3 regions of the Paenibacillus sp. S-12 genome follow, and region 3 is predicted to be linked to each of the others. Evidence: riboswitches for the same ligand, from Rfam matches in the RefSeq annotation. Region 3 holds a riboswitch; each other region holds the start of a gene.
The links. A riboswitch is a leader RNA that binds a small molecule or an ion and turns the genes downstream of it on or off. The one in region 3 is predicted to bind thiamine pyrophosphate.
Positions count from the first base shown of each region.

Region 1: it holds a riboswitch for thiamine pyrophosphate, as region 3 does, so the genes downstream of both, tenA (thiaminase II) here and NO352_RS15285 (YkoF family thiamine/hydroxymethylpyrimidine-binding protein) in region 3, are expected to answer to the same signal.
Region 2: it holds a riboswitch for thiamine pyrophosphate, as region 3 does, so the genes downstream of both, NO352_RS20460 (hypothetical protein) here and NO352_RS15285 (YkoF family thiamine/hydroxymethylpyrimidine-binding protein) in region 3, are expected to answer to the same signal.

Region 1 covers NZ_JASIUF010000019.1:26,748-34,249, forward strand. The annotation lists gene NO352_RS18895 (alkaline phosphatase family protein) at 1-273, shown strand, start outside; gene NO352_RS18900 (ABC transporter permease) at 403-1,248, shown strand; gene NO352_RS18905 (ABC transporter permease) at 1,245-2,102, shown strand; gene NO352_RS18910 (ABC transporter ATP-binding protein) at 2,104-3,120, shown strand; gene NO352_RS18915 (DeoR/GlpR family DNA-binding transcription regulator) at 3,104-3,907, shown strand; TPP riboswitch at 3,991-4,094, shown strand; gene tenA (thiaminase II) at 4,225-4,926, shown strand; gene thiM (hydroxyethylthiazole kinase) at 4,923-5,768, shown strand; gene thiD (bifunctional hydroxymethylpyrimidine kinase/phosphomethylpyrimidine kinase) at 5,759-6,583, shown strand; gene thiE (thiamine phosphate synthase) at 6,580-7,242, shown strand; gene NO352_RS18940 (polysaccharide deacetylase family protein) at 7,412-7,502, opposite strand, start outside.
Region 2 covers NZ_JASIUF010000022.1:94,860-102,361, forward strand. The annotation lists gene NO352_RS20435 (MDR family MFS transporter) at 87-1,628, opposite strand; gene NO352_RS20440 (ABC transporter ATP-binding protein) at 1,898-2,752, opposite strand; gene NO352_RS20445 (ABC transporter permease) at 2,768-3,535, opposite strand; gene NO352_RS20450 (thiamine-binding protein) at 3,532-3,825, opposite strand; gene NO352_RS20455 (ABC transporter substrate-binding protein) at 3,931-4,995, opposite strand; gene NO352_RS20460 (hypothetical protein) at 5,025-5,282, opposite strand; TPP riboswitch at 5,355-5,468, opposite strand; gene NO352_RS20465 (queuosine precursor transporter) at 5,834-6,544, opposite strand; gene NO352_RS20470 (FMN-binding protein) at 6,985-7,494, shown strand.
Region 3 covers NZ_JASIUF010000015.1:164,787-172,288, reverse strand. The annotation lists gene NO352_RS15315 (alpha/beta-type small acid-soluble spore protein) at 1-186, opposite strand, end outside; gene nrdR (transcriptional regulator NrdR) at 313-792, shown strand; gene NO352_RS15305 (hypothetical protein) at 1,019-1,306, opposite strand; gene NO352_RS15300 (energy-coupling factor transporter transmembrane component T family protein) at 1,395-2,180, opposite strand; gene NO352_RS15295 (ABC transporter ATP-binding protein) at 2,177-3,973, opposite strand; gene NO352_RS15290 (ECF transporter S component) at 3,975-4,550, opposite strand; gene NO352_RS15285 (YkoF family thiamine/hydroxymethylpyrimidine-binding protein) at 4,627-5,220, opposite strand; TPP riboswitch at 5,367-5,473, opposite strand; gene NO352_RS15280 (HAMP domain-containing sensor histidine kinase) at 5,702-7,084, opposite strand; gene NO352_RS15275 (response regulator transcription factor) at 7,068-7,502, opposite strand, start outside.

The DNA of each region.
Region 1 (7,502 bases), on a different contig from region 3:
GCGTCTGTGCTGCCAGCTTGGACGGGTGCAGGCTATCAGATCATCGTCACTGCTGACCATGGCATGAACAATGATGGGAATCATGGCGGCACAACAGATGCAGAGCGGCATGTTCCACTGTTCGTCATTAGCGGCAAGATTACACCTGGCATTTATGAACAGGAAATACCTCAATTGCAACTGGCGCCGCTCGCCTGCCGCTTGCTCGGCATCGCTCCATCTGAAGCGATGCAGCCGCTGTCTATGCTGGAGTTCAGGCCGGCGTCTCCATAAGGAGGCGCCTTTCTGGAATGGAAAAAAACATACCTTGAGAGACGCGGTCGCTCACCAAGAGTTACCTCGATAGGAGTTTTTTATCACGGTGTGACTTAGGAAATAACGTTACAGGAAAGGAGCACGTACATGAAACGGATTAACAGCATGCTGTACATCACGATTATCCCGTTATTCATCTTTGTGGCGCTGTTCATGTTCGTCCCACTCTTTACGATGATTTCTGGAAGCTTTCAGGAAGACGGCGGCGGGGCATTTACGTTTAATCAATACAAGGAACTATTCACGAATCCGTATTACTGGAAGGCATTTGAGAACAGTATTCTCATTTCCCTGCTGTCCAGCTTCATCGGCATCATTGCGGCTATATTTGCCGCATACGCCCTTACTCGCTTTCCGCAGCGCGTGCAGGAACGACTGCTCGTCATTACGAACTTAACATCGAACTTCGCAGGCATCCCGCTTGCCTTCGCCTTCATCGTGCTTCTTGGCAACAGTGGTCTGTTCACGATGCTGTTCCGCCAGTTCGGCATTGATATGACGGCTACGTTCAACCTGTATTCATGGTCTGGATTGACGATTATTTATGTGTATTTCCAGCTTCCGCTGGCCATTATGCTGCTCTACCCGTTGTACCATGCCATTCAAGACAACTGGAAGGAAGCTGCTTCACTGCTGGGCGCTTCGCCGTTTCAATTTTGGAAACGCATTGGTCTGCCAGTACTTCTGCCAGGGATCGCAGGCACATTTAGTATCTTGTTCGCGAATGCGATGGGTGCATATGCATCTGCCTATGCCCTGACAGGCAGCAACTACAACCTTGTGCCTGTTCGTATCGGCGCTCTCGTGTCGGGAGATATTTTCGCCCGTCCAGAGCTAGGGAGCGCTTTGGGCGTGCTGCTAGGCTTGACGCTGCTAGCCGCCATGCTCGTCAATGAATGGCTGACGCGCAAAGTTCGGAGGGATTTGCCATGAAACGACTGACTCGCTCTTTGCCAACCCTCGCCTTTTCCGCAGTATTGCTCTATCTGTTCATTCCGGTCATTGCCACCATGCTGTATTCGCTCGCGACGACATGGAATCAAACGATTTTGCCGGAAGGGTTAACGCTGAAATGGTTCGGCGAACTGTTCCAGGATACCCGCTTTATGGAGGCGTTCGGACGATCCCTGATGCTAAGCAGTGCAGCTACCTTGACAGCGGTTATCGTCATCGTGCCGGCTACGTTCGCCATTTCCTTATATGCACCGAAGTTGGAGCGTTGGGTGCAGACGCTTGTCATGCTCACCTATGCGGTTCCCGGTGTCATTATGGCCGTCGGCTTGATTCGCGCTTACTCGGACAAAGGCTTCTCCATGATCATCATCGTCTTCGGAGCCTATGTCGTCGGCATGCTGCCGTTCATGTACCAAGGAACACGCAACAGCCTGCGCGCTGTTCAGGCCGAATCGTTGATGGAAGCAGCAGAGCTGCTGGGAGCAAGTCGAATGACGGCATTTCTGCGCGTCATCGTGCCGAACATTATGCCAGGCATTCTCGTATCCGCGCTCCTCTCCTTCTCGATTCTGTTTGGAGAGTTCGTCCTCATTAACATATTGGTCGGCGGACGTTTTGAGACGATGCAGCTCTATTTATATGCTCAGCTCAACAAGAGCGGACATATTGCAAGCGCCATTACTGTTACCTATTTCATTCTGATGGCCATATTGAGCGCATGGATCGTAAAGCTGACCGGGCGGACATCCAAGCCATTCGCAGAGCCAGTTGAAGATACCTTCAATAATCCCGTTCCGACTACCCCAGCTATGATAAGCAAGGAGGCTTCCTAAAATGAGCTATGTACAGATGAACCAAGTTGCCAAGACATTCAATAAACAAAAGGTGCTGAACAGCATCGACCTGCATATTCAAAAAGGTGAATTGGTTACCCTGCTTGGCCCTAGCGGCTGCGGTAAAAGTACACTGCTGCGCATCCTGTCTGGATTAACCCCATTGGATAGCGGAACAATTCATATCGACGGCAAGGATGTCACCGCTGTCGAGCCAAAGGATCGGGAAATCGGCATGGTGTTCCAGTCTTACGCTCTGTTCCCGAATATGACGGTATCTGATAATATCGCATTCGGCTTAACGATGAAGAAAATGCCGCTTGATGCAATCCGCCGTGCAGTTGGCGAAATGCTTGAACTGACCGGACTGCAAGGCAAAGAGAAGTCTTTCCCGCGCGAGCTCTCTGGCGGACAACAGCAGCGTGTCGCACTTGCCCGCTCACTCGTTACCAAGCCTAAGTTACTTCTGCTGGATGAACCGCTTAGTGCCTTGGACGCCCAAATTCGTAAAAACCTGCAGCAACAGCTTCGTTCCATTCAGCGCGAGCTGAATATGACGACTGTGCTCGTTACGCATGACCAAGAAGAAGCGATGGCGGTAAGCGATCATATTTACATCATGAATGCAGGAAATATTGCGCAGCACGGTTCTCCGCAAGAGATCTATACGCAACCGAGCAGCGAGTTCGTAGCACGCTTTATCGGCAGCTACAACGTATGGAGTGCCAAAACGCTGGGACAGATTGCACCGGAGTACAGCCTTTCAGGCAGCAAGCTGTATGCGATTCGACCTGAGACGTTCTCCGGGCAGCCGCTCGTTGGCGGGTTGGCCGTAACGGGAATCGTGCGCAACGTGACGATGCTTGGCAATATTATGCGCATGGAATTATGCGTGCATGGAGAGCATGTCGTCATCGATCAAATTCATCGGAATTCCGATTGGATCAGCGTAGGTGCGACAACGACAGTGTATCTGCATCCGAAGGACGTGATTCCGCTTCATGACGCTACTGCCTGAAGAACGTAGACAGCATATTTTGCAGCAGCTACAGCGGCATGGCAAAATACAGGTTGCTTCCTTGGCCAGCAGCTTGGAGGTCACGCCAGAAACAATACGACGAGATCTTGACGAGCTCGAAACGAAGCAAATGCTCAAACGAGTATACGGCGGAGCCATTGCCTTTTCCCATATGCAGATAGAGCCTCGATTCGGTAAAAAGAGCAGTATGGAGCAAGCGGCGAAAAGAGCTATCGGGGAAGCTGCCGCCGCACTCATTCAAGACGGAGATACGATTGTCATTGATGTAGGCACGACGATGATCGAGCTTGTGCGGGCAATTCGAGGAGTCGTCGGCGTCACCGTCGTGACGAACTCCATACCTGCCGCGGAGCTGCTTATGGAGCGACAGGAAGCCAAGTTATTTGAAGGCAAGGTCATCATGCTTGGGGGTGTCGCTCATCCCGAGCAGAAGTCGATTGCCGGAGCTATGACCTGCGAGTTGTTGACACGATTTCATTTTGATAAAGCATTCATCTCTTGCGCAGGCATTACCCCTGCGGGAATTAGCGATTATGACATGGAAGAGTCGTTTTGCTCGACCCTAATGATTCAACAATCCAAGTACGTATACGTGCTTGGCGACCATACGAAACTGGGAGTCAATCAGTTATGCCGAATTTGCGACTTGAACCAAGCAACGGCTGTCATTTGCGATCACCCCATGCCGAACAATTGGAGACGCGATTACGTGAATATTGAATGGATAGCAGCAGCACCCCTCTCTTCCTCCATAACTAGCAGTTAACGGGAACTTGCACCATTCACACAGCCCATCATTTGACAAAATATAAAATGGAAGATACAGTAACTAGTAGATGAATTTAATATGAAATCCACTAGGGGAGCCGCAATCGGCGGCTGAGACAAGAATTTTTGGACCCTTTGAACCTGATCCGGGTAATACCGGCGGAGGGAAGTGGAGACGGCCAGTTCATAGCTTTTTTATGCTGACATGATGAAGCCGCTCCATTTCGGGGCGGCTTTTTTTGCTGCCGTGAAGTGCTCCCTGTCCAGATTTCAGTTTGCATTCATCCACTATCCAATCATGCGGAGGTGCTGTTCATGCTTACATTTACGGAGGAACTGAGAAACGAAGCGGAGCCGATATACCGGGCAATCATGGAGCATCCGTTCGTTCGGGGAATTGCTGAGGGTACGGTTAAGAAAGAGCAGTTGATCCACTACGTCAAGCAGGATTTTGAATATTTGAACGCCTTTATTCGTATTTATGGCATTGCGATTTCCAAATGCGACAACCGTGATACTATGGCTCTTTTCAACGAGCAAATTTCGTTTGTGCTGAACAGCGAGACACACCCCCATCGTAATTTTTGCGACGTGGCAGGCGTGACGTTCGAAGAACTCCAAGGCTACCCGCTTGCTCCATCCGCAAGCCATTATGTGTCCCATATGCTGACCGTCGCTCACGAGGGCACATTGGAAGATATTATAGCAGCTTTGCTGCCGTGCCCTTGGACATATGTGGAGATTGGACAACACTTGCTAAAAGAAGTGAATCCGGATGAGACACATCCGTTCTATGAGTGGATTCATTTCTATGGAGACCTCGGCAGCGGGATTACGGATAAGATGCGCCGCATGCTGGATGAATGGGTAATGCCGTTTTCACCAGCACGCAAGCAGCAGCTGAAAAAGCATTTTCTGACCAGTTGCCAGCTGGAATATATGTTCTGGGACATGGCTTATAAAGTAGAGGACTGGCCGGTACGCTTGGCGGAGAAGGCAGAGGTGAAGCAAGGATGAACGGCATGCAGCTCCTCCCCCTGCGCATTAAGGAACGACGCCCCCTCATCCATAATATTACGAATATTGTCGTCGCCAACTTTACCGCCAACGGTTTGCTTGCCATTGGCGCCTCCCCTGTGATGGCTTCGGCCAAGGAAGAGGTCGCGGACATGGCTAAGGCAGCAGACGCGCTCGTGCTGAACCTTGGTACACTCCATGCAGATATGATAGAAGCTATGCTTATCGCAGGTCGATCGGCGAATGTGCACGGCATTCCGGTTCTTCTCGATCCGGTAGGTGCAGGCGCAACGCCTTATCGGACGAAGGCAGCGCTGAACATGTTAAAAGAATTGCGCGTCTCGATCGTGCGCGGCAACGCCGCGGAAATTGCCCAGTTAATGGGTGAAGCCGGCGCAATCAAGGGCGTTGATTGCGTAGAGTCCCAAGCATCCCCTCGCACCCCGGAAGCGTTGTTCGATCTTGCTGCGCGGGCAGCCGAGCGGTTTGGCACAATCGTTGCCATTTCGGGAAAAGAGGACGTCATTACGGACGGTACAACGGGCTACATCATTGCGGGCGGTCATCCGATGTTAACGAGCATAACGGGAAGCGGGTGTCTGCTGACATCTGTAATCGGGGCATTTGCCGCGATAGAATCTGATTTATTGCTGGCAGGAGCCTCAGCGATGTCTTATTATGGGTGCGCAGCCGCAAGAGCCTATCGAACGGCTGGCCACCGAGGGCCCGGCAGCTTCCAGACCGCATTTCTTGATGCATTGTCTGAAATCGGCCAGTTCGATACGGCAACCTCGACTATCACCCCTCGCCAAGCTGCTGCAAGAAGGAAGGTATGGCTATGACGGTTGCACGAGCATTGACGATTGCCGGCTCTGATAGCGGAGGAGGCGCCGGCATTCAAGCCGACATCAAGACATTCCAAGAGCTGAAGGTATTCGGCATGTCAGCGATTACGGCCGTGACGGTACAGAACACGCTCGGCGTTCATGGTGTGTACCCACTGCCTCCTGAAGCCGTTGCCGAACAAATGAACGCCGTCGAAGAAGATATCGGTGTTGATGCTGTCAAAACAGGCATGCTGTTCAGCGCAGACATCATTGAGACCGTGGCGAATCGTCTTGAAGCATTCGGCTGGAACAACGTTGTCGTCGACCCGGTCATGATTGCCAAGGGAGGCGCGCAGTTGCTCGAGAAAGAGGCCATTGAGGCCATGAAGAGCCGCCTGCTGCCGCTCGCGCTGATTGTCACCCCGAACATCCCGGAGGCAGAAGCGCTTGCGGGAATGAAGATTGTGTCCCTGCAAGATCGGTGCGAGGCCGCAACGAAAATTGCCGATTGGGGCGCCAAAATGGTCGTCATCAAGGGCGGCCATGACATGACTACCGAGCTTGCCGTTGACCTGTTCTTTGACGGGACTTGCTTTACAATGCTGGAAGACCGGAGAATCACGACCAAGCATACTCATGGCACGGGATGCACCTATTCGGCAGCTATTGCGGCAGAGCTCGCGAAAGGCGCTGCTCCCAACGAAGCGGTTCGTACTGCGCGTCATTATATTCAGGCAGCAATAGAGGAGACGCTTAGTCTTGGCGGCGGCAACGGCCCGACAAACCACTGGGCATATCGGCAGCGGCAGAAGGATGGGGTGGTCAGATGACAAGTATAGAAAGCCGTATTGACGAAGGCCGCATGCGTTCCTATTTGCGGCTGTACCTCGTGCTCGGCAGCTCCAATTGCAAGACAGACCCGGCATCGGTTGTCGAGGAAGCCATACGCGGAGGAGCAACGATGATCCAGTTCCGGGAAAAAGGCTCTAAGGCGGCGAGGCTTGCGGCAAAGGAAGATCTTGCAAGACGTATCCAGGCGATATGCAGAAGGCACGGCGTCCCCTTCATCGTCAACGATGATGTGGAACTGGCACTTGCCTTGAATGCGGACGGAGTTCATATCGGTCAGGACGACGAGCCTGCGGCCCAAGTCAGGGAACGTATCGGCGACAAAATCCTCGGTGTATCCGTTCATTCTACAGCCGAGGCTCGGCTGGCAGAAGAACTGGGCGCCGATTATCTTGGCGTAGGGCCGATTTATCCGACTGCTTCCAAAGAAGATGCACAGCAGCCGCAGGGCACTGAAATCATTCAGCGGCTAACAAAGCTAACATCCATGCCGATCGTAGCCATTGGCGGCATAACGGCAGACCGTGCGCCACATGTAATACAAGCAGGTGCAGATGGGGTCGCGGTCATCTCTGCCATTACCCATGCGGAAAATATATACCAAGCCGCCAAAATATTAGCTTCTAGGGCAACTGGCTGACTCGATTACGAGAAAGTTTGCCGAACCATTTTTAATCTCCAGTAAGTCCATGAAACGAATCGATATTGAACCGATTTTTTAGTAATTTTTACGAATAAAAGCAAAAGAATCCGCTGGTAGGCGGATTCTTTTTGCTTTTTGACTTTACTGCCTTTAAATCCCGTCCCTTCTACATTGCATGCTCAAGCTTCAGTAACTCATCCGTGCGCACACATTTCAATCCACGTTGATTCGTCTCGGATAACACTTCTCGCAGCACC
Region 2 (7,502 bases), on a different contig from region 3:
ACTCATCTCCTTATCTGCCAAAAATGCCGCAGGCGCAACGTCGTAGACGAACCTCCTGCGGCAAATCCCGTTTCATCACTATCGAATTACATTTCCCCGACCTTTAGTTGACTCGCTGCATCATCCGAATGTTCGCCTTGACCTTGGCCTCCCCGGATCATTCGGGCATTGCCCATCAGCGCAATACATACCAGCGCACACACAACTGGAATGAGCGCCCATTGGAACGTCCCGGCGATCGAGTCTGCGAGTGCGGTTGTCAGCCCTTTCGCTACTTCAGGCGGAAGATTGCCCATCTGGCCGCTCATCAGAGTCTCCGGCTTCACATCCATCGCCGCGCCGCCTGGGGGCATAACCTCCTGTAATCGGCTTTGGAACAGATGCGATTGGATCGTGCCGAACAGCGTAATGCCAATTGTCATTCCCAGTGAGCGCGAGAAGGACGCGGTTGAGTTCGCTGCTCCACGCTGATGGAATTCCATGCCGTGCATGGATGACATACTAAGCAAAGAGAAGGAGAAACCTACACCGAGCCCCGTCAGGATCATGTATAGCGTAAGGAGCGTCCGCGGGGTATCTGTTGAAATTGTGCTTAATGCAAACATCCCTCCGATAAAGAAAATACCGGACACGATCATTAAGCTGCGGTAGCTGCGTTTTGCAACCAAAATACCAGCAGCGGAGCTGGTGACAACAGAACCAACCATCATTGGCGTCAAGACGAGACCGCTATCCGAGGCAGAACCTCCATATACCCATTGAACGAACAGTGGGATATATACCGTAGCGATTACGAACGATACCCCATAGAAAAACCCGACACCCTGACTTGCCGCAAATAAGCGGCGCTTGAATAAACTGAACGAAATAATCGGTTCCTGCGCCCGCGTTTCAATGAACAGGAAGGCAATTAAGAACACAAGGAATGTAGCAAATAGACCTAAAATAACTGCCGAATCCCAAGCGTACTCCTTGCCGCCAAGCTCCAGCGCGAACATAAAGCTGACTACTGCCACTACGAGCGTAATGGCTCCGCCCCAGTCAATGCGCTGCTTCTTCGTGGAAGCCTTTTCCTTATAGAATTGCATAATGAACCACAAGGAGATAAGACCAAGCGGCAGGTTGATGTAGAATACCCATTCCCAGCCGATGTAGTCAGTAATGTATGCGCCAAGCAGCGGCCCTGCCACGCTTGATATGCCGAAGACCGCACCAAATAATCCTGTCATCTTGCCCCGTTTCTCAGGCGGGAAAACATCAAAAATAATCGTAAATGCGATCGGCATGACAGCACCGCCGCCAATCCCTTGAATCGCTCGATAAATTGCAAGCTGAATCATACTGTCTGCAGTACCGCACAGCGCACTGCCGAGCAAAAAGACAAGCAGACCGAACACATAGAACCGCTTGCGGCCGTACATGTCAGACAGCTTTCCGAAAATTGGCATACCCGCCATCGTAGCAACCATGTACGCAGAGGTTACCCACACGTAAAAATTGAAGCCGCCCATCTCGCGTACAATCGTCGGCATCGCCGTTGCCACAATCGTATTGTCCATCGCTGCCATCAAAATGCCGAGCAGCAGGCCGGCGACGACCATCCGCAGATTGCTTTCCTTCGTAATCATTCGATTTCATTCCTCCTCAGGACAAACCATCATCTCTATACAAATAGGTACAGACATGCAGTCATCCATGTCTAACGAGATTTAATTATAAGCCTTGCATATAACTTTTTCCACCAGAAAATGAACAACGGGTCATTCCAGACAATGTGTGTGACTTGCACTATCTGTGCAATAATCAGCCCACTCCAGCTATATCTAATAACTGAGCTTATGAAAACATCCTGACTGAACCAAAAAAGCTGCCCCCCATGAAGGGACAGCTCTATACATTACTTCGTAATTGGCACCGACTGTACACGGCGCAGCAGTTCCGACAACTCCCGCTTCATGTGCACGAATTCGGCTTCAGAAGCAAGTGCCTCCGTCCGCGGCCGGGCGAACGGTACTCTGACCCGCTCCAGTACTCGTGCCGGGCGATTGGATAATACATATATCGTATCCGACAGCAGCAAGGCCTCCTCAATGCTGTGTGTAATGAACAGCACTGAACGGCGGTTCCTCTCCCAGAGTTCAAGCAGCCAGCGCTGCATATCACTGCGCGTTAAGGCATCCAATGCACTGAAAGGTTCATCGAGCAGCATCAGCTCATGCGGGCTCATCATCGCACGCAGGAAGGCTACACGCTGCTGCATGCCGCCTGACAGCTCGTGAGGATATGAGCGTTCATAACCAGCCAAGCCCACATTGCTCAGCCAGCGGCGCGCTTCCGCACGAGACTCCTTCTTCGACCTGCCCGCAATTTCCGGAGCGAGAATGACATTATCCTCTACCGTACGCCAAGGAAACAATGCAGGTTGCTGCGGCATATAGCTAATATGTCCTGTCTGCCCGACAACGTTCTGCCCATGTACAAGAATATCCCCTCCTGATGGGCGAAGCAGTCCGCCAATGAGATGAAATAATGTGCTCTTCCCTGAACCAGACGGGCCGATAATCGAGACGAATTCACCTGGCTGCACATCGATGAAGATATGATCGAGCACGTGAAGCTTCCCGGCACGACCGTCGAAAGACATACTAACATCCCGCAATTCAAGCGCTGCTTGCTCCCGCTCTGGAAGAGGCTCACCCAGTCGCTCCCCTTGAATGCGATCAGACGACTGCTGTTCATTCCTTGTAATCATCATTATGCTCCCCCTTCACCGCTGCTTATCGTCGCGGCGCCAATGAATGAGCAGCCGTTCCATTGCCCACACGAGGCCAAACATGGCTAAGCTCAACAGAATCACAACCGCTATCGCCACGAACATCCGATCTGTACGGTATGCCGCTTTCTGCAGAACCATGTAATAGCCGATCCCCTTGTCTGTCCCCAACCACTCCGAGATAATCGCACTCATGACACTATACGTGCCTGCGATCTTTAAACCAGAGAAGACCGACGGCAGCGCATGTGGGAGCTCCAGCTTCAAGAACAGCTGGGCCCGGCTTGCGCCCGCCATGCGCATGTAATTCACCATCATACGATCCGTCTGCGCAAGACCATCCAGTGTTGCCACACATACCGGGAAAAAGCAAACAAGCGTGATCGTTACAATCTTCGGCATGAGACCGAAACCGAACCAGATCATAAGCAATGGCAATAGCGCAATTGTCGGGATGTTCTGACTGACAATCACCAGCGGATAAATGGCCCGCTTCAGCCATGGCAGCGGATGAAGCGCGCATGCGAGCAGCAGCCCGACTGCTGTTCCGACGCAGAATCCAATTAGGGTCAACTGAACGGTCGCCCACGTATGCATAAGCAGCCCGCCCCCATTGCTGATTGCCTCCTGAAAAATATCAAGCGGGCTGGGCAGCATCCACTTCTCAATGCCCGATACCATGACTCCGACCTGCCATATCGCAAGAAAGAGAACAAAGGCTATAAGCGGAGGCCCTATCTTCGTAAGTCGACTCCTACTCATGGCCGGTATTTCACCGTCAATTCGTCCATCGTAATGCCGGAAGGCTTATACACAATTTTGATTTGGGACAATACATTGTTGCTTCCCATCTCTATCATCGCCTTGTTCATATCCTCAATAATGCGGAATAGCTCGCTAAGCTCGCCTTCCATCGTAGTTTCTAGTGGATTTACTTGATACTTCACGCCTGATGCTTGAATCACTTCGATTGCGCGATCCACATAAGGAATTACGTCTTCCCCATTTTTCGTCTTTGGAACGATCTGAATGCTCACTAAGCTATTCGCCATCTCGATTCTCCTCCTCGATTGCATATCACCATCGGATACATAGAAATTCATATACAGCAAAAGGGCGCCTGCGCGCCCCTTGCCGATTTCTTCGTAACGTTGTGCTTATGAAGCAGGCAAGAAGTCATTCGTAAATGCCTTGTCGACATCGATGCTCTTATCCATTAATTTGTTCTCTACGAGCCAATTCATGTAATTCGCCCATACTTCGCGCTTCTGCTCACCCCATCGAGGCGCATCGTCCTTATACTTCGGACTCAGCCATTTCTGGCTGGCAATAACCAGATCTTTGTTCAAATCCGGCACAGCCTTAAGCAGCAGATTCGCCGCATCCTCTGGATTGTCGATTGCAAATTGGTAGCCTTTGGACGTTGCTCGCATAAATGCCTTAACCAATTCAGGATCTTCCTTACTTAGCTTCTCGCTTGTGGATAGAACAGGCGTGTAATAGTCTAATTCCTTCGCGTATTGATTCACATACAGCATATCGATTGGCTCACCGCGGAGCTCTGCTTCAATACCTGTCCATGCATAGAAAATCCATGCGAAGTCGATATCCTTCTTCACAGCTGTAAAGTAATCGGCGTTACCCATATTGACACTCTTCAGCTTGCTGTAGTCGCCGCCATCCTTCTCCATAATTGTGTGAATAATCATTTCTTCGACTGGAGAGCCCCAACCGCCATAAGTCTTCCCTTCAAAGCCTTTCGGCGACTTGATGTTCTTGCTCTTCGGCGCAGCAAATCCGGATGTATTATGTTGAATGATCGCTCCAATCGACACGATCGGAACATTTTGTTGTCGAGCCATCGTAATGCCTTCCTGAACACTAACTCCAAATTGCGCTTCTCCCGATGCAATCATCGCATCAGATGCGCCTGTGCTTGGCTGCAAAATCTCGACATTCAGCCCTTCTTCCTCATAGAAGCCTTTCTCCTTAGCTACATATAACCCTGTATGATTCGTATTCGGCGTCCAGTCGAGCACGATCTTCACATCGCGTTTTTCCTTCGCCTTATTCTGATTCGTTCCTTGCTCTTGTGCTGGATTTCCCGATGTCTGGTCTCCTTGTCCCGCTTCTTGTCCTTTGCCGCCGCAAGCAGTAAGCGCAAACGTCATCATAATGATGAGCGCCAGCATCAATCCTCGTTCCAAGCGTGTGCGTTGCATATGATGAATCCCCCTTCTCTTGCCCCGCTCTAGTAGAGAGTCGGTATGAAATCATAAGATGCTTCGATAACGCCTGCCGCATTCACCAGTTGGACGATCCGCTCGATCGTATATGTATGGATGAGCAAGTTCCCGTCCCGCCGTCCTGCAACACGATTCAGATCCACAAAAAAAAGCGCCCCATCTGGGACGCTATGTGTGCCGTTCTGCGCGTATATGCGAAAATGTGCATCATACGATGTCCGCGTCACAGGTATGGCGATATTCATCCATATGTGCAGCATCATGACAATGCTGTCCGAAGCAACGCACATTCATGCGAAGCTGGCGAATAAGCAATAACCTTTATATAACAATAATGACGCGGTTCAACGTCTTTCCTACGCTGGCATTACCCAGATCAGGTGTAAGGGTCGGTATCTTAATGGGATACAATCTCAGCCGGCCGTATTCCAGCACCCCTAGCGTGCATATGCAGTTATCGAAGCTATCATTTACATGGGTAATTATAGACCTCATCTACCAGAAAGTCCAGTAACAATGATCAGAGAAAGAGCAAAATTCCAATGTGAGTATACCCACAAAATGATGCATAACATAACAACCAAAGAACCTACATTAGCATTAAATTCGTACACCCACATGAAACTTGTCGAAAAAAGTTCCATGTGAAACAAGGTACAATATTCCAATTTTAGAACCTCTTTCATTTGTTCCTGTGTCGTTATAGGCAAGTAACCCAGCGCCGTCTTTGGTGCTGGGCTTAGGTTTAGGGAAGCTTCTGCCTTTCCTTTTCTTCTATACGGATAGAAAATTAAAACCAGTTGTCTCGTTTCGCTTATTGCACTTGCTCCCGCGGTAGATCATCACGAACCGGGAAGCTTCTTGCCCAATATAGAATTGGTGTCGACAACACCGAGATAATAAGTTTAATTACATAAGTGGTAATAAAAATTTGGAACCAGACATCCCAAGGAACAATGCCGGCAAATGCAATCGTACAAAATACGAGCGAATCCGCCATTTGGCTGATGCCGGTGCTCCCGTTGCTTCGAATCCACAGCTGACCTGCCTTCGGATAGCGCTCCTTCACCATGCTGAACAGTTTCACATCAAGGAACTGACTAACGAAATAGGCCGTTAAACTTGCCACAACAAGACGCGGCATGAAATCAAATATAGTTGACAGCGACGCTTGTGCCGTATTTGCCATATCAGACGCCTCTGGCGTAAAGCGAAGAGCCATCTGCATAATGATTGTCGTCATAATTAAGGTGAAAAATCCAAACCATACTGCACGCTTCGCTTCCTTGCGACCGAACTTCTCGTTTAGCAAATCCGACGTCATAAACAGTGTTGCATTCGCTGTATTGCCCAGTGTCATCACAACACCGAACATCTCTATTGTTTTGCCGACTTGAATATTGGCGATAACTGTCATTACACCAATCCAAGCATAGAGCCCCGACTTGCCGAATGCACGATAACAAATTAGGAAAAAGGCAAAGTTCGCGAGGATGAACAAAATGCCCCAAGTAAAGTTGAACATAAATTATGAAATTCCTCCTAGTTTTGATTACGCGGGATGGTTACGAACCGCGGCGCATACGCGCAAGCCATAACTTTATCATACAGAGGCGGTTCATGCCAATAGGAAACACACAGTGGATGCATGGTGAGTTTTGACTTTATTTGTCCCCTATATTAAGTGGAAGCAATTCCTTCACATCCAGTATGAAAAGGTTTTCAACCTTCCCTTCGTATATTGTGGACAATACGGAGGGAATATATTGTCATACCTCACTGCTTTATCGATGAGCAGGATGTAAAATGATCATGGCAAGGATTCCCTTAGTTAAAGATTTATCCATTGAGTGTGACATTTATCACATTCACATAGAGGGAGTTAATGTTAAAATGACATTGTAAATCCGTTAGTTATAATTTTCACAAAGTAATTTTGAACTAAAGAAAAGGTGGGGACTCTTTATGAAAAAGAAACTTGTACTGTTACTGTCCGCAGTATTGGTTGTAGGTATGTTGGCCGGTTGTGGAGATAAGAAAGAAGAAGCTGCAAAGCAGCCTGAAACAAACACATCAACAGAAGCTAATAAAGACGCAGCTCAAGTAACATTGAAAGACGGCGACTATCATGCAGAATCTCCTGAATTCGATGAGAAATCCGGTTGGAAAGAAACAATGGACATCACAGTTAAAGACGGCAAAATCACTGCTGTAAACTGGGATGGCGTTCATAAAGACGGCGGAGATACAAAGAAAAAGCAATCTAAAGACGGCAAATACGGTATGAAAGCTGGCGGTGCTTCTTCCGAATGGCACGAGCAAGCTGAAAAAATGGAGCAAGAACTTATCGCTAAGCAAGATCCAGCTGCAATCGCTGTGAACAACGAAGGCAAAACAGACGCTGTATCCGGCGTATCTATCCACGTTGGAAGCTTCGTGCAACTGGCTCAAGAAGCTTTGGCTAAAGCAAAGTAAGATAAGTT
Region 3 (7,502 bases):
TTGGACAAGACGCTTCGTGATGTAACCACCGATAGAACCGGTGTCACGAGTTGCCATGTTGCCATAGTATCCGTCAGATGGGATGGCAATGCCCAACTCTTGTGCGATCTCGAACTTCATTTGCTCAAGAGCTGCTGTCGCTTGAGGTACGACTAAGTTGTTGCTGGAACGATTGTTTTGGCTCATTTGATTCACCTCCTTGCGGTTGGTAATTGTATTGTGTGCATTCTTTCAAAGATCATTACAGGTAACCACTGGTATTTTTTTATTAGTGAAAAATGATAACATCAAGAATAGGACGGAGGTAAGGTAATGAAGTGTCCTTATTGCGACCACTTAGGTACAAAGGTTCTTGATTCTCGTCCAGCGAACGACAATAAGTCCATTCGCCGCAGGCGGGAATGCGAGCTGTGCAGCAGACGCTTTACTACATTTGAGATGGTGGAGGAGACTCCATTAATCGTAATAAAGAAGGACGGAAGCAGAGAGGAATTCAGCAGAGACAAGATGCTGCGCGGACTCATTCGGGCCTGCGAGAAGCGGCCGGTCTCTGTGGAGAGGCTAGAGATGATTGCTTCTGAGGTTGAGAAGCAGTTGCGCGATACGGCACATGCGGAAGTGGACAGCCGTGTCATCGGCGATTTCGTCATGGAACAGCTCTATCCGGTGGATGAAGTGGCTTACGTGCGCTTCGCATCGGTCTATCGTCAGTTCAAGGATATCAGTATGTTTATGAAGGAACTGAACCACCTTCTATCGAAGAATGCATTAGGCGAACACCCTGACAAATAGTTTCTTACTATATGCCCCCCCTCAAGCAGATAACGCTGGAGGGGGTTATGTTTATCACATGAACCATACTCCCTCAATTGCTCAAGGGAGTATGGAGACGCCATGCTTGTTCATTTTTTCCCTGCACGTGACACACATAGGATAAAAATTCGTGTATGTCCAAACGAAATACTCGAAATGATAAGATATGATTATTTTTAAGGATCGTTAAGGGGGTAGAAAGCTTTTAAAACAGCCATCCTCGACGCGTATCAAGCAGCACAATGGCTAACAGGTCAAACAGTACCAGCGGCAAAATAAACGGGATAAATGAGGTGTGTACTTTACCGGCATGCTTGACGGAATTGACTTTCAAATACACTCTTTTTTTATCTACCTTTACGATGGTGCCCGTATAGATATTCCCCTTTTTATCCTTGATTTTCACGAATTTTTTTAAGTATTTTACGCTTTTTGTGTAATGGGAGGATATCTTCTTCGGAACGGTTTTTTTCGGCGTAATCTTTTTAGGCATAGAACGACCTCCTTTTCGCTAGATAAAGGAAACACAAAGTGTGCTTCATTATGTTATGCGCGATACGAGAAAAGGGTGTCAAACTGTGTCACAACTGTCCTTGATACCATTGTACAAACCCAAGCTTCCAAGATAACAGGTAGCAAAGAGCGATCCCGCTCAGCAGTAAGCCAAATAATAGCCAATCCTTCCAAGTGACGCGAAGCTGGGTATAATACGTTCGATCGCGCCTTCCCGTAAAGCCCTTGGATATCATTGCGGCTGCTACGCGCTCTGACTTGCGTATGGCAGAAGCAAGCAGAGGAATGGCGTAACGCTTCCAGGCGCGCAGCTTATTTTTCCAGCCTTGAGCCCGTTCAATGCCTCGCATTCGGTGAGCGTGCTGAAGGATGCGCAGCTCTTCCTTGAAGAAGGGGAGGAAGCGATAGCCTGCCAATATGCCATAAGCCCATTTCGGGGGAAGCTTGCACTGCTGCATTAGGCTGAGCATGAAGCGCACCGGATCAGTCGTCAAAATGAATATAAGCGACAAGGCTGAGAAAATAAGCACTCGTAAACCAAGTGATACAGCTTGCTGGAACGTCGCTGCGGTAATGATGAGCGAGCCCCAATGCCAGAGGATCGTGCTCGAAGCTGGATCGGCTGCACGCGGGAAGACGAGGGCTGTCCAGACGTAGCCAATCCCCATAATGAGAAAGGGAGAGAAGCTGAGCAGCCATTTGCGCCAAGATATGCGTCCTAATGTGAAGGTAAAAAGAATAATATAGCCAAGTGCTGCGAGCGGTGTAACCGGATCGAATGTTAGCGACAGCATAATAACTGCCACAATGATGGCCAATCCCTTGATGCTGGGATTCCATTCTCGTAGAATCACTGCCCCTCCACTTCCTTCCTTGCAGAAATTAGCGCCTGCAACTGTTCCGCTATCGCGAAATTCATAGGCATTCGCAAATGACAGGCTTCCACAAGCTCCGGGTGTTTCGTCCACAATTCGGAAGGGCAGCCGTCATAGCGAATGTGTCCTTGATCCAGAACGATAACACGGTCTGCATACGCTTGAACCCATTCCATATCATGTGTAATCATTAGGACGGTTGCCCCGGCTTGCACACGCATTTGCAGCATATCCATCAACTGCTTGGATGTATAAGCATCTTGTCCATATGTGGGCTCATCGCATAGCAAGAGCTGCTGGCTGTCCGTAAGGACGGAAGCTACGCTGAGTCTGCGCTTCTGGCCTTGGCTGATGGAGAATGGGTTCGCCTTCGCAACCTTGCTTAAACGGAACCGTGCCAATGCTTCCGCGACTCTGGTGTTCACTTCTTCTTCCTCTACATGCTGCATCCGCATTCCAAATGCAATCTCATCGAACACGGTATCTGTTATGAACTGATGCTCTGGATTTTGAAATACATAGCCAATGTGCGCCCGCAGCTCTCTTTCAGCATAACGATGAAGAGGCAGATCTTGCAGCAGAATATGTCCATCACTCGGCTGAGTCAATCCGGACAGAAGGGAGGCAAGGGTAGACTTGCCGGCTCCATTCGGGCCAACAAGCGCTGCCCACTCCCCCTCGTACAGGGTAAGCGACGCGTTATGAATAATCGATCTCCCTTGGCGCTGATAGGCAAGCCCCTCCGCTTTCAGAACTGTCCGGCGCTGCTGCTGAGAAGGCTTCGGCTTTGCTGGTGTCAATATACGCACCGCTGCCTTCTGGATCTCTGCAGAAAGAGGCAATAACATATTCAGCAGCTCATCGTCGGTTAATGCAGGATAATGAGTCAGCCCCGAAGCTGAGCAGTAGGAGGATACGGTCTGTTGAAGGGTACGTTGCAGCTCGAAGGCTTGGGGAAGCCAGATGCCATGTGATTTGGCCTCAGCGGCGTGCTGCTCAAAATAGGCAGCAGGCAGCCCATCGAATGCGAGCTCTCCTCGTTCATTCATGACAAGCAAGCGATCCGCAAACCCGATCCAGTCATCCAACTGATGTTCAATAATCAGCAAGGAAACCCCTTCCTTCTGCGCCAGCTCGGTGATAAGTGCGGCGAACTGACGCCTTGTATACGGATCAAGGTTCGAGGTCGGCTCGTCCAGCACAAGCATTTTCACACGAAGTGCGAGGGCACAGGCGAGCGCAAGCTTCTGCTTCATACCACCGGACAGCTCATGAATGTAAGCTTGGCGCCATCCGAGCAGGCCAACCTTCTCCAGCACCTCGTAAATGATTGGCTCCATATCCGTACGAGGACAATTGCGATTTTCGAGACAGAAAGCAACCTCTTCTTCCACTCGCAGCATACAGAACTGGCTTTCGAAATCTTGAAATACGATGCCGATGATCTGGGCAACCTCGCCTGAACCATATTGCTCAATTGGCTTGCCGTATACTTGTATAGAGCCCTCCACAAAGCTGTCGATAGCATAGGGATACAGTCCGGAAAGACAGAAAGCCAGCGAGCTTTTTCCACATCCGCTTGGCCCGAGCAGCAGTACGGTCTCTCCATCCATAATAGAGCATTCAATTCCTGATAAGATCGGCTCGCTTTCATGCTCGAAGGCGAAGGACACATTCAAGGCGGCAATCGCTATATTAGGGTGCGGTTCTATATCATCTTCCCTCGTTGCTGGAGATGCTTGCTCATTAGGTAGAAGCAATGTGCTCGTCATGTTATCGCTGCCCCTTTGCAATTGGGAAGCTCCGGAGTACGCCTGTATTGGCTAATGCATCACCAATCGATTTTCCTAAGAGACCGGAAATGACTGCACCGCTTATGCAGCGAACCAAGAGCATCGCAAGGATTAGTCCCAGCGAATAAGCTGCGTACCCGCTTCGGAAATAGCCCCAAGCGAAACTGAACACAGCAGAACCAACACCGGCAAGCATGAGTACCTTGGTCGAAAAATTACGGTATCTTGTTGCGGCAAATACGGCTTCTGCTCCCAACCCTTGAATCAAGGCAGAGACGATTAAAATAGGGCCTACCGCATTCCCGATGAGCACCTCAACCAATCCAGCGACCGTTTCCGAAATGACAGCAGACCCTGGCTTGCGAATAATATAGGTGGCAATGATCGATACGATGAACCAAATGCCGAAAATCACTTCATAGCCCATCGGCCCCATAAAGCCCACAAGCACATTGCCGATTTGCAAGAAGAGCAGATAAATGACGGCAAACACGACAGACAGTGAGCTGAGAACGACAATATCCCGCAATTTCCATTGGCTGTTTCGCATATTCATGAACATTCCTCTTTTCTTTGTATGATGATCAGATGAGTCCGTTGAGATTGCAGGTTGCAAAATTCCTCTGCAGCAATTACTTTGTTGAAGGACTATTGGCAGAAATGGTGGTTGTCATTACGACATGGGACTTATCTGTTTTTTGTGCGCGATTGAAGGCATGTTCGAGTGTAGCGAATACTCGCTGTGCTTCTCCTTCCAGGCGGCTCGCATAGTGTGCACTCTCATCGAATGTTCCTTCTTCCTTCGCTAGACCGATAATTTCATAAATGGTATCCATATAATCGGGCGTCCCGAGCGGGTAAAGTGCAAAATGGGCAGCGACCTGGAGTGGAATCGCTTGATTGCGTTCAGCATTCATTCGCATATCGTCCTTACTCATGAAGGCGTCTCCCTGCGTGTCTCCTGGACAGCCAATGGAGAAAGTTGCATTCAGCACGGCATGTTCACCGCCAGCAGCACTATGCAAGAAAACGGACTGTACGACATCGAATACATGCTCGCTCCGTCCACGCACCCAAGTGCTGACATCGTCGGAATGGGACCATACCTTGGACATGTCCGTATTTCGCAGCGCTCCCAAAATAATGTCGACAAAGCGATCGCTCATCGGATAAATGGAAAAGCGGCAACCAACGATGCGGCTCGTACCGCAAGATAAATGATTCATGACTTATATCCTCCTTGGCAAATTAATATATGGGCCAGCAGACAACAAAAAAACTGCACCGTGAGTCGGTGCAGTTGCGCTTGAGGATACAAGATTACGGCGTGGCTTCATGCAAAGACGTGCATGGTGAAGCCACCGCTTATATCAATCAGTCGACTACACTTCCCCACGCTAGTATTATCTAGTTCGGGTTATAAGGGTTAACAGCGTTGCCGCTGTCTCTCAGCTTGTGACAGCACCCCTAGTGTTCGATATCACTATGCAGTTGTTCCGTTGTTCATATGCTTGACTGCTTACATTATACACTGGATGATCGGATTGTAAAGAGGATCATGGAGCAAGGTGATTATTACTCGCCGTTCTATCTGCAGTCGATGATGTGAGCGTTGCGGAAATCTAAGAGTGATATAGTGGGGAATAGATGCTCATAAGAATGAAATGCCGGGTTTGCTGCAAAAGGGCAGCGGCGTTTAGCGCGCAGCTAGTCCTCCATAATGGTCAGCGTGATTTGGAACAAGGTAGAATACCGCTGATCCTGCGTTAGTTCAATCGTGCCTTCATGGAGCGTTATAATTTTTTTGCAAATGGCGAGACCTAAGCCTGTACTGTCTTTAATCGGGCCATCACCGCGAATGAATTCTTCGAAAATATGCTCCTTGATCGGCTCCTGAACGCCAATGCCGTCATCTCCGATCCGCAAAATAACATGTCTATCCAGTCGTTCGCATGACACATAAAGCACCGTTCCCGTTGGATTATATCGCAGTGCATTGCTAATTAAGTTAGTGATGACGCGGCTCATATGAATCTTATCTATCTTGACATAGAGCGGTTCCTCCTGGATACGTGCTTCAAGCTCAAATCCCTTCTCTTCTATTTCTGGATAAAATTCCACCACGAGCTGCTGGAACCATTTCGTAATGTTTACTTTCTCTTTGCTCAATTCCGTGTGCTTGTCATCCAGCTTCGCCAGTTCAAATAAGTCTTTAATCAAATTGGCCATATAAGCTGACTTATCGTAAATGTATTGAATATACTTGCGGATATCTTTATCTTCCAATGCCTGATTGTCCAACAGAAGCTGCGAATAACCGTAAATCGAAGTAATCGGCGTCTTCAAGTCATGCGACAGATGAAGCAGCATGTTCCGCTTATTGTTCTCGGCGGTTTCCTTCTCGGCAGAAGTAAGCTGCAAACGTTCAGCCATGCCGTTAAACGCATCTTGTATTTCCGCGAATTCCTGTTCGGCTGAATAATGGAGCCGCTTCGTGTAATTGAAGCGTTCCATCTCCTTGATGCCTTCTACGATTTGCCGCAGCGGCTTTTTCACTTGTCTAACCGAATAGCGGGCGTAAAAGTAAAGCAGGATAAATAATAAAATAGCTAATATTGCAGCAAAGATCGTTGTCGCAGTTGATAATTTCAATAATCGCTCAGGAATTTTCCACAGCAATACATAAGATTCGCCGTCCGGTCCTTTTGCTTGGTAAGCATGATAGAAGATTGAATCATCGTTGCGCTCCGCATCCATTTTGGCATACATTTGGCCGTCCTCGTAATGCATGATGTCGTCCTCTTTGTTTCCTTTGACAAAAATGATCTCGCCTGACTCATTCACGATTTCGAACCAGCCGCCGTACTTGTCCAGTAAATGATCGCTGATGTTATGGAAAGGGTATCGATAAATATCCGTTCCATTAATTTTAGCAACGACCAATTCATCTATATACCGCCTCATAAAAAGGTTCGTGCTAAGGAGAGATACAATGATCGCTGCTATCATCAGGATGCAGATCACTGCATAATTTCGAAAAAACACCCGTTTCAAGGGACGTCGACCGGAGAGATTATTTGCTTTTTTCAAAACGGTAGCCTAACCCCCTAATTGTAATGAGATAGATAGGCTTTCTCGGATTATCTTCAATTTTCTCGCGAATTTTGCTTATATACACCATAATTAAATTTTCGTCTCCGATGTATTCCTCGCCCCACACCTGCTCATAAATATGCGCTTTGGTCAACACTCTGCCAGCCTCTCTCATAAGGAGCTCCAAAATCTTGAACTCGTATGATGTCAATTCCTTTTGGATACCGGACTTGAACAGTTGGCAGCTTCTTATATTCAGCCTTACATCTCCAATTTCGATACATTCTTGTTCCTGTTTATCAGGCTTCGAATGGGAATCAATTCTCCTGAACAGCGCTTGAACGCGGCTGACGACTTCGAGTGGGTTGAAGGGCTTGCCCACGTAATCGTCCGCCCCGAGCTGCAAGCCATAAAT